One region of the Providencia zhijiangensis genome, then DNA from elsewhere that is predicted to be linked to it. Evidence: predicted binding sites of a transcription regulator. Region 1 holds the regulator's gene; the other holds the start of a gene.
What was found. The regulator CRP, encoded in region 1, controls carbon source genes, mostly activating them, when cyclic AMP is high. The targets are predictions, from matches to a motif close to ATGTGANNNNNNTCACAT.

Region 1 (5,643 bases):
TTTCCATTTAGTGGAAACTGATATTTTTTACTATTATGTTTAGCTCTTAGCATTGATGTTTTAGTTTGGTATATTTCCCCATTAAATTGATATGTTCTCACGGTTGGTTTTACTTTTATATTTCTTCTAGGTAATACTTTATCATTTTTATTATGCGTGGCATGGTTCGAGTTATTATCTTTCAGTTTAGTGGAGCCTGTTTCTATTTTTTTCTGTGCTTTTGTGTTTTCTGATAAATATCCAGAGTCACTAGAATTATTTGAATAATGGCTTGATGAGTTAGAATTTAAGCTTTCATTGCTAGAATATAGCTGATTTTCTATCTTGTTCAGTGAATCCATATTTTCTAAGTGCCGATTTATTGACTTCATGTCAGTCTCATCGACAAGTAATTTATCGAGCTGACGAGTTGATGGAATTGCTAAGCTAACAAGACGGTCGGTGATTCTTTTTTGTAAACTATCTTGAATATGATTGGTATCATCATTCCACTCTAATTCCTCATTGAACTCAAATTCGGTATCACTGCTCTTTGCTTTATTCTCATCTTTTATTTTCGAAATAGAAGCTTTCTGTATCATACTTGATTCAGCTTCTTTTCTTATTCTCTCTTCACCTGCTTTTATTTCATTCTCTTTGTCTGTCTCTATTTTTTTTAGCTGTTCAGCTAATTTAGCTTGTGATGATTTTAGAGTGCTAAGGTTGTTCTCAATCTTCTGAGTCGATGCAGTGTTCTGATAAGTGATTACTTCACTTGATCTTGTTTTTTCATGTTTTATTGGGATCTCAATTCCCTTTTTAAAAGTAACACAAAATTTTTCATTCTTATTTTTATTAAATATACTTTTTAAATAACGAATACCTTTTTCATGAGTCGATTTTATTTCTAAAATCAAATTTGAGAATCGGTTTGATGAACGTTTTAAATTAAATTCTTTAAAAACGTTAGTTTCTGTAGCACTTGTTTTATCAATTAGCATTAGTTCAGTATCCTGTTTTTCATTAATAATTGGCTCATTTTTTATTGAGACGGAATGGTTGAAAATACGTGGGGATTTAAGAATTAAAAAATGGCCATTAGCTTCAATAGCCTCATGGTATTTATAGGGAAGTGTTATTTTCTCTACTGGAGGCGAGTATTTAATTAGATTAATTTCTTTTTGTTCACTTGGCTCAAAATGACAAGTCAATACGGCGAAATGCTTTTTTTGATAATGTAAATTAGATAGGTGATTATTATCGGGTATGCATGAACCAATATTAATGGCTTTTTTTATTTGATTAGATAATGATGAAGTGGTTATGGTTTTATTATCATTGATATTAATGATACTTTCGCTTCTTGGATTGATATTTTTAATCATCGTGTTGTCAACTCTTAATAATGGTTTAGTTACCACTATATTAGTTTGACAATTAACTATAATTATATAAAGAAACGATACTCATCAATGAGAGTATATAGATGAGAGGGGGAAATAAAGGATCCTAAGTAAGAAAAATAGCTTTGTACGTAAAGTATAAAGCTATTTCAATATCGAAGCCTCACCAAGAAGGGTGAGGCTGAAAGGTGAATCAGCGAGTGCCGTAAACAACAATCGTTTTGCCGTGTGCGGAGATTAAGTTTTGATCTTCCAGCATCTTTAAAATACGACCGACAGTTTCGCGAGAACAACCTACGATTTGACCGATTTCCTGACGAGTAATTTTGATTTGCATACCGTCTGGGTGAGTCATTGCATCAGGTTGTTTAGCTAAATTCAATAATGTTTGAGCAATACGACCAGTAACATCTAAGAATGCAAGGTTACCCACTTTTTCGGACGTGGTTTGCAAACGACTTGCCATTTGCGCGGAAAGGCGCATCAGGATATCTGGATTGACTTGAATCAGCTGACGGAATTTTTTGTAAGAAATTTCCGCGACTTCGCAAGCAACTTTCGCGCGAACCCACGCAGTACGTTCTTGCCCTTCTTCAAATAACCCAAGTTCGCCAATGAAATCTCCCTGATTTAAATAAGAGAGAATCATTTCCTTGCCTTCTTCATCTTTGATTAAAACAGCCACTGAGCCTTTAACAATGTAGTAAAGGGTTTCTGCTTTTTCACCCTGATGGATCAGAGTGCTCTTGGATGGATACTTATGAATATGGCAGTGTGACAAAAACCATTCAAGAGTAGGGTCTGTTTGTGGCTTGCCGAGAACCATTAGCGTTATCCTCTGTATGTTATTGCAACCTTTCGAAAAGTAGGGAAAGGCTGACTTTAAAGTGTCAAGCTTAGCATATTAAGTCACATTGATGCCTATTATTAATATCGCCCTAGGCCAATGCAAATTAATATCAATTGTATAATATAATCAATTAAATCGTTGAGTATTGATCTTAATCCTATCAACTAACCATTGTTTGTATCATATCCAATGTAGAAAGTCTCCCCTGTATCGCTTCAGCCTAATAATGCTGATATAACATTGTCTAGATATATGGAACAATGTGACGATAAATATCACTATTTTCGAGAGGAATAAAAATGGAAGCACGCGTAAAGTGGGTTGAAGGGCTCTCTTTTTTAGGTGAGTCGGCATCGGGTCATCAAGTTATGATGGATGGCAATGCTGGAGATAAAGCACCGAGTCCGATGGAAATGGTTCTAATGGCAGCAGGCGGATGCAGTGCGATTGATGTGGTTTCTATTCTGCAAAAAGGTCGTCAGGATATTGTTGATTGTGAAGTAAAATTAACTTCGCAGCGTCGTGAAGAAGCTCCGCGCTATTTTACGGACATCAACCTGCACTTTATTGTGACGGGACGTGAATTAACGGACAAAGTGGTGGAGCGTGCGGTTCAACTTTCTGCAGAAAAATATTGTTCCGTTGCTATCATGTTAGAGAAAACGGTTAACGTGACTCATAGCTTCGAAATTAAAACGCTGTAATTGTTTTCTTGCTATTAAGATGCTTATCGATAATTAAGATAAGCATCTTGTTATTTATCTCTTTAATGAGAATCTCAAACTACCCATTTCGCTGTTTCATTAATTTTTCCACTAATGGCATCATAATAAGTTCCATCGCGAGTCCTAATTTCCCACCGGGTACCACAATGGTATTCATCGCTGAAATAAACGAGCCATTTAACATGGATAATAAATAAGGGAAATCGATCTGCTCTAATCCTCTAAAGCGAATAACGATAAAACTTTCGTCCTGTGAAGGTATTGCTTTGGCAGAGAAAGGGTTAGAGGTGTCAACGGTAGGAACTCGTTGGAAGTTAATATGGGTACGAGAAAACTGCGGCGTAATATAGTTAATATAATCCCCCATCGAACGTACAACGGAATCCATCACCGCTTCACGGGAATGTCCTCGCTCGGTGGTATCGCGGATGAGTTTTTGGATCCATTCAAGGTTAACAATTGGCACTACACCCACAAGCAAATCAACATGTTGTGCAACATCGTGCTCTGGGGTAACTACTCCGCCATGTAATCCTTCATAAAACAGCACATCGGTATTGGCTGGTAGCGATTCCCACGGGGTAAACGTGCCAGGTTGCAGGCCATAGGGCACCGCTTCATCGTAAGTATGTAAATATTTTCGAGATTGACCGCTGCCAGTTTTAGCATAGTCAATTAGCGTCTGTTCAAGTAGAGAAAAATCGTTGGCCTCAGGGCCGAAATAGCTGATATGGCGCCCTTGCTCGCGGGCTTTACGAATAGCCATATCCATTTCAGGGCGGGTATAACGATGAAAACTATCCCCCTCAAGGGTGGCTGGGCGGATATTTAATTGATGGAAAATTTTACGAAAAGCTTGGCTCGTTGAGGTTGTTCCTGCGCCACTCGAACCCGTCACTGCAATAATCGGATGCTTCTTCGACATAGTGGACTCCCTGTTTTACGCCATGACCACTATTTTTGAGAAACAGCGCTACGGGCGAAACTGGTTATTAGGCATGAAATTTACCGATTCATGTAACTCAGACCAGACTAGCACAATTTCGCCAGAAACTAACTGCCGTTTCACATCATTCACTTTGTCCTGCAAGCTTTTTTCGTGAACGCCGTAATCGGTTCCTTCGCGTAAAACATAACTCTCGATAAGGTTTTCGAGCGTTTCAGGAGCGAGGTCTTTCCACGGAATAATCATGATTTTTGCTCATTCAAATACGCTGTTAGCCACAGAGGAATACGAGTTTCTAACCACATTTGTGGCTTTCTAAAACTACCGCCGACAAAGCCGACGTGTCCACCATGTTCCGTCATTTGGTATTCAATATTTTCGGGTAAATGACTTAAATCAGGCACGACTTCGGGCGCCATAAACGGGTCGTCTTTTGCGTGAATAATCAGGGTTGGCTTAGTAATCTGAGATAACTTAGGTAGCGCGCTGCATTTTTGATAATAATCCGCAGCATCATCAAAACCATGAATACGTGCGGTGATCACATCATCAAATTCACGAATGCGTTTTAACTGTTTAAGCTGCAACAAATTAAGAGGAAGTGAACCGGGATAGCGCACCAGTTTGCGGGTAGCGTTACGTTTCAATCCATTTAATAGGTAACGTTGATAGAGCTGAGAAATTCCTTTCTCCATTTTCATGGAGCAGGCTTCAAGCATTAATGGGGCCGAGACAACGACGCCGGCATCTAATTCAGCATTCTCACCATTTTCAGCTAAATAACAGGCGAGCATATTACCGCCAAGGGAATAGCCTACCGCGGCGGTGGGGGCATCACCCCATGTCTGTTTTAGCCAATGTAAAAAATAGCGCGCATCGCTGGTTTCACCAGAATGGTAAATACGTTTTTGACGGTTAGGTTCACCGCTGCATCCTCTAAAATGCATGATCACGCCGAGCCACCCTTGCTTTTGGGCACTTTCTAACATCCCGTGGGCATAGGGGCTTTTAAAATTTCCTTCCAACCCATGAAAAATCACTAAACGAGGCTTTTTTCTCGCTTGTTCTGGGTTTTCACTCCAAGCAAGATCGATAAAATCACCATCAGGCAATTCTAATCGCTGCCATGTTGGGATAATTTTCGGGGTACGACGAAAGATCCTTGGCAATAAGGTTTGGAGGTGTGGGTTCTTTGCCCAACTCATTGGGTGGAAATTTTCTGACATGGCCTTATTTTTTATTTAGTGGGACGCTTGTGAGTCACATAACATACTGTTATTTTTCTGTGATGCAAGTAAACAAATCTAGAAACAAATTTAGGTTGAGGAACATAGTATAAATGACTCTGGGGCTAATTTTTTCGCTTTTTACGTTTTTATTCATTGCAGCAGTCACGCCCGGCCCTAATAACATGTTGTTGACCTCTTGTGCCGCTAACTACGGCTTTCGTCGCAGTATCGGATTATTATTAGGAATAATGCTGGGCATGCAGTCAATTTTATATTTGTCTGCATTCGGTGTTGCCGCGCTATTACTATTATATCCTGCAATTTATATTGTGCTGAAAATCATTGGTAGCGTTTATTTATTATGGCTAGCATGGAAAACCGCTACCGCCAGCTACGAGCCACTCAAAACAGACAGCAAAGCCTCTAAAAGCGTCACTTGGTTTCAAGGTGGATTATTGCAGTTCTTAAACCCAAAAGCATGGATGATGGGGCTCGGCGCAGTAGGGAGTTT
Region 2 (5,643 bases), 300 kb from region 1:
ATTTTCTAAGAACACCAATTCATTAGAATTGATGCATAGGGAAGATTTGCGAGAGTCTTTATTAGCAGGAAAGACGGCCGAGGCAGCAAGTGCTAGCGCCCTGCAAGGCAATCCTGCTCATGAGTGATAATATTCAATTTATCGATACTCACTGTCATTTTGATTTTCCCCCGTTCAGTGAGGCACTTACAGAAAGCCTAGAAACCGCGAAGCAAGGTGGAATTACGGATATTATTATTCCTGCGGTGAGTCAGGATAACTTTCAGCGCATCTGGAATTTAGCCCATGAGTATTCTCAACTCCACGCAGCAATGGGATTTCACCCTCTATATTTAAGCCAGTTTCAAGAATCACATTTTGAAAAATTGACGGATTTTCTGATGCGAAAAAGCCAGAAATGCGTGGCGGTAGGGGAGATTGGGCTTGATCTCTATATGGAAGATCCTCAATTTGAAAGGCAACAAATATTGCTTCAGCGCCAGTTGAAGTTAGCTAAGCAGTTTGACTTACCCGTTATTTTGCATTCACGAAAAACTCATGACCAATTGGTTGCGATGTTACGTCGCTACGAAGTCCCTGCACGTGGTGTAGTGCATGGTTTTGCTGGCAGCCTTTCTCAAGCCGAAAGTTTTGTGAAACTGGGGTATTACATTGGCGTCGGAGGGACAATTACTTATGAGCGCGCGAATAAAACTCGCCAAGTGATGGCTCAACTCCCGCTAAGTTGTCTTGTGTTTGAAACAGATGCACCGGATATGCCTGTATCCGGTTTTCAAGGTGAACCTAATCGACCAGAGCGTATTCAGTGGGTATTTCAGTCTTTGTGTGAGCTGCGCCACGAATCTCCGGATGAAATAGCACAACAACTTTACAACAATAGCCGGACGTTATTTAATCTAATTTAGATTATAATTAGCCGATTAATAATTATTTCTTAAGTATTTTATGTATTTATCCGAGTAAATCCATTCAGCTTTTTATCTCTTCGACTATCGCATTAGTGCCTTTCCAGACGAAACCGATCCTCTATTGTGATTTTCGTCACAATATTTGAATTTATGTTACTTATTGCACTTTGGATTTGTGATGAATGTTGGGGGTTATTAATGATGACTGGTTATAATCATCGAACTAAGATTCGTGGAATCTTGCGAGTTTCTTTATACATTAACCTAGAATTAAGTGAACAGGGATACTTCCATGCAACTCATTTTGAGTATTGTTGGGATGGCGGTGCTTATTGCGATAGCCGTTCTCTTCTCCAGCAATCGTCGCGCAATTAGACTTCGTACAGTCGGCGGTGCTTTTTTAATCCAAGTCGCTATCGGCGCATTCGTTCTTTACTCCCCTGCGGGACGTAGCGTTTTACAAGGCATGTCTGACGGCGTTTCTAAAGTTATCGGTTACGGTCAAGACGGGATGAGCTTCATCTTCGGTGGTCTAGTTTCCGATAAAATGTTTGAATTATTTGGCGGCGGCGGTTTTATCTTTGCTTTCCGTGTATTACCTATCATCGTCTTCTTCTCATCTCTGATTGCCGTCCTGTATTACCTCGGCATCATGCAACTGGTCATCAAAATTCTAGGTGGTGGTCTGCAAAAAGTACTGGGAACTTCAAGAACCGAATCACTGTCTGCAACCGCAAACATTTTCGTTGGTCAAACGGAAGCGCCTCTGGTTGTTCGCCCTTATATTTCTACCATGACTAACTCTGAACTGTTTGCCATCATGTGTGGTGGTTTAGCGTCTGTAGCGGGTTCAGTATTAGCGGGTTATGCGCAAATGGGTGTTCCAATGGAATATCTGATTGCGGCATCCTTCATGGCGGCGCCGGGTGGATTACTATTTGCTAAGCTAATGGTTCCTGAAACTGAAGTTGCTAAAGATAATGTGGATGCTAAAGATTTAGTGGCAGAAGAAGATCGCCCAGCTAACATTATCGATGCAGCCGCATCTGGCGCAGCATCCGGTATGCAACTGGCTCTGAACGTAGGTGCAATGTTACTGGCATTCATCGCATTAATTGCGTTAATTAACGGTATTTTAAGTGGTGTGGGTGGCTGGTTTGACTATCCGCAATTATCCCTTGAATTATTACTAGGTTGGGTATTTGCCCCAATCGCATACCTGATTGGTGTGCCGTGGAGCGAAGCAACAATTGCCGGTTCTTTCATTGGGCAAAAAGTGGTTGTGAACGAATTCGTTGCTTTCATGAACTTCGGTGAATATATGAAAGCAGATGCGGATGTGATTGCGGCGGGCAAACAAGTTCTGTCTGATCATACTAAAGCGATTATTTCCTTCGCACTGTGTGGTTTCGCGAACTTATCTTCTGTGGCAATTTTGCTGGGTGGCTTAGGTGGAATGGCACCAAATCGCCGTAGTGATGTAGCTCGTTTAGGTATGAAAGCCGTTATGGCAGGTACACTCTCTAACTTAATGAGTGCAACGATTGCTGGCTTCTTCTTAACATTAGCCGCAATGACCGCAATGTAATCCCCCTGTTTGCAGCGGAAAGGCGATTTGTCTTTCCGCTGTCATTTTCTTCTGCGATATTCTTTTTCTGGTTTTTATCGTAACTTTTACTTTTTCAACTATTCTTAACGTAATCAATTTAAGACGAGAAGGTTGCAGCCTGTATAATGGCTGATAAAGAGTGAGCAATTGCTTGTGGAATTGTGATATCGTTCACGAATATATATTTAATAATGTAACGTTCAGTCGATAAATGTGATTTGTAGCGCATAAAATACCCCAGTTACGTGGTCAAATAGGTAACAGTAAGTTGCCACGGAACTGATAGTTCATAGAGTCAACTGGCTCTAGGGCATCGTGCGGTGAGATGGATCTCAGCTGCTGAGTTTGGAAAACCTAACTAGCATCTTTATGGAACAAGCCCGCTCGCCAACAAAGAACGTATCGTTCTGAAAGAATTAACATCGTTGGAGAGTTATATGACTGATTTAAAAGCAGCAGCGCAACGCGCACTGACCCTGATGGATTTAACCACGTTAAATGACGACGACACTGACGCAAAAGTGATCGCCTTATGTCATCAGGCAAAAAGCCCAGCAGGTCATACCGCTGCTATCTGTATTTATCCTCGTTTTATTCCTATTGCACGTAAAACCTTACGTGACCAAGGAACGCCAGATATCCGCATTGCGACCGTCACCAACTTCCCACATGGTAATGATGATATTGAGATTGCTTTAGCTGAAACTAAAGCTGCCATTGCTTATGGTGCGGATGAAGTTGACGTTGTATTCCCATACCGTGCACTGATGGCGGGTAATGAAAAAATCGGTTTCGATTTAGTGAAAGCATGTAAAGATGCTTGCGCGGCTGCAAATGTATTACTGAAAGTGATCATTGAAACTGGCGAACTAAAAGATGCCGCATTAATCCGTAAAGCGTCTGAAATCTCAATCAATGCAGGTGCTGATTTTATTAAGACATCCACGGGTAAAGTGCCAGTGAATGCCACTTTAGAAAGCGCAGAAATCATGATGCAAGTCATCCATGATATGGGCGTTGCGAAAAGTGTTGGTTTCAAACCTGCTGGCGGCGTTCGTACCGCTGAAGAAGCAGCACAATATTTAGCCTTAGCAAGCAAAATCTTAGGCGATAACTGGGCTGATGCTCGCCATTTCCGTTTTGGTGCATCTAGCTTATTAGCGAATTTATTAAATACGCTGGGATTTGACGTTAAAAAATCCTCCAGCAGCTATTAATAATCGCAATTATTAGTGACATCAGACTGTTGCCCAATCTGACTTGGGCAACAGCCGTGACTATTTAGCCGAAGAATTCGATGTGAATTAAGGAGCCTATTGTGTTTCTCGCTCAAGAAATTATTCGTAAAAAACGTGACGGCAAACCATTAAGCGAAGAAGAAATCCGTTTCTTCATCAATGGTGTGCGTGATAACACGGTTTCTGAAGGTCAGATTGCAGCCTTAGCAATGACCATCTATTTCAATGATATGACAACCCCTGAACGTGTTGCACTAACGCTAGCGATGCGTGATTCAGGTACCGTATTAAATTGGAAATCACTGAATCTTAATGGTCCACTCGTGGATAAACACTCCACAGGCGGTGTGGGGGATGTGACTTCACTCATGTTAGGGCCTATGGTTGCTGCATGTGGTGGTTATGTTCCGATGATTTCCGGTCGCGGCTTAGGTCACACCGGTGGAACCCTTGATAAGCTCGAAGCTATCCCTGGGTTTGATATTTTCCCTGATGATGAACGTTTCCGCGACATTATCAAAAATGTCGGCGTGGCGATTATTGGTCAAACCAACTCACTAGCGCCGGCTGACAAGCGTTTCTATGCGACTCGTGATATCACGGCAACCGTGGATTCTATTCCGCTTATCACCGCTTCTATCTTAGGTAAAAAATTAGCCGAAGGGTTAGATGCGTTAGTGATGGACGTTAAAGTGGGTTCAGGCGCATTTATGCCAACCTACGAAAAATCAGAGCAACTGGCTGAGTCCATCGTGCAAGTTGCCAATGGTGCAGGCTGCAATACTACCGCGCTGTTAACTGATATGAACGAAGTACTGGCATCCAGTGCAGGTAATGCTGTTGAAGTTCGTGAAGCTGTACAGTTCCTGACGGGCGAATACCGTAACCCACGTTTGTTCGAAGTCACCATGGCGCTGTGTGTGGAAATGCTTGTTTCAGGTAAATTGGCTTCGGATCGTGACGATGCGCGTCAGAAATTACAAGCGGTGCTGGATAACGGTAAAGCGGCTGAAGTGTTTGGTCGTATGGTCGCTGCACAAAAAGGGCCGAAAGATTTTGTTGAAAATTACAGCAAATATCTGCCAACTGCCGTCCTCAGCAAAGCCGTTTACGCACCTCAAGCGGGCATTATCACACAAATGGACACACGAGCACTGGGTATGTCTGTGGTAACGTTAGGGGGTGGTCGTCGTAAAGCTACTGATCCTATCGATTACAGTGTTGGTTTAAGTGATATCGCAGCATTAGGTAGCAAAGTTGATACCCAAACTCCACTTGCGATCATTCATGCCAATAGCGAAAAATCATGGGAAGAGGCGGCGAAAGAAGTTCGCGCTGCTATGATTATTGGGGATAAAGCCCCAGAAGCGACACCAATGGTCTATCGTCAAATTAGTGAATAAACCGATATCCGCATTTTTCACAGAAGGGTGCGGGTTAGATGACGCGATGAACAGATAAGCTGTATCGCAGGAGAATAAATATGAAACGCACATTTATCATGGTACTGGATTCCTTCGGGATCGGCGCTGCAGGTGATGCCCACAAATTCGGCGACGAAGGTTCGAACACTCTGGGTCATATCGCAGACGCTTGTGCTCGTGGGGAAGCAGACAAAGGCCGTAAAGGTCCATTACACCTGCCTAACTTAACAAAATTAGGTTTAGGAAAAGCAGGAGAAGAATCAAGCGGAAAATTCCCTGCTGGTCTGGATCCAAATGCAGAAATTATCGGTGCATATGGTTACGCGAGCGAGTTATCTTCAGGTAAAGACACGCCGTCTGGTCACTGGGAAATTGCGGGCGTTCCTGTTCTATTCGATTGGGGCTATTTCGAAAAACACGAAAACAGTTTCCCACAAGAATTGCTGGATACACTGGTAGAAAAA

Region 2: deoC (deoxyribose-phosphate aldolase) is a predicted target of CRP. The motif match lies at 2,729-2,746, and genes of this name have one in related genera.

Annotation. Positions count from the first base shown of each region.
Region 1 covers NZ_CP135990.1:305,096-310,738, forward strand. The annotation lists gene QS795_RS01380 (hypothetical protein) at 1-1,364, opposite strand, end outside; gene crp (cAMP-activated global transcriptional regulator CRP) at 1,576-2,208, opposite strand; gene QS795_RS01390 (OsmC family protein) at 2,532-2,936, shown strand; gene QS795_RS01395 (phosphoribulokinase) at 3,016-3,882, opposite strand; gene QS795_RS01400 (YheU family protein) at 3,931-4,149, opposite strand; gene QS795_RS01405 (hydrolase) at 4,146-5,129, opposite strand; gene QS795_RS01410 (LysE family translocator) at 5,243-5,643, shown strand, end outside.
Region 2 covers NZ_CP135990.1:603,154-608,796, forward strand. The annotation lists gene QS795_RS02645 (patatin-like phospholipase family protein) at 1-127, shown strand, start outside; gene QS795_RS02650 (TatD family hydrolase) at 120-905, shown strand; gene QS795_RS02655 (NupC/NupG family nucleoside CNT transporter) at 1,201-2,496, shown strand; gene deoC (deoxyribose-phosphate aldolase) at 2,955-3,734, shown strand; gene deoA (thymidine phosphorylase) at 3,836-5,158, shown strand; gene deoB (phosphopentomutase) at 5,239-5,643, shown strand, end outside.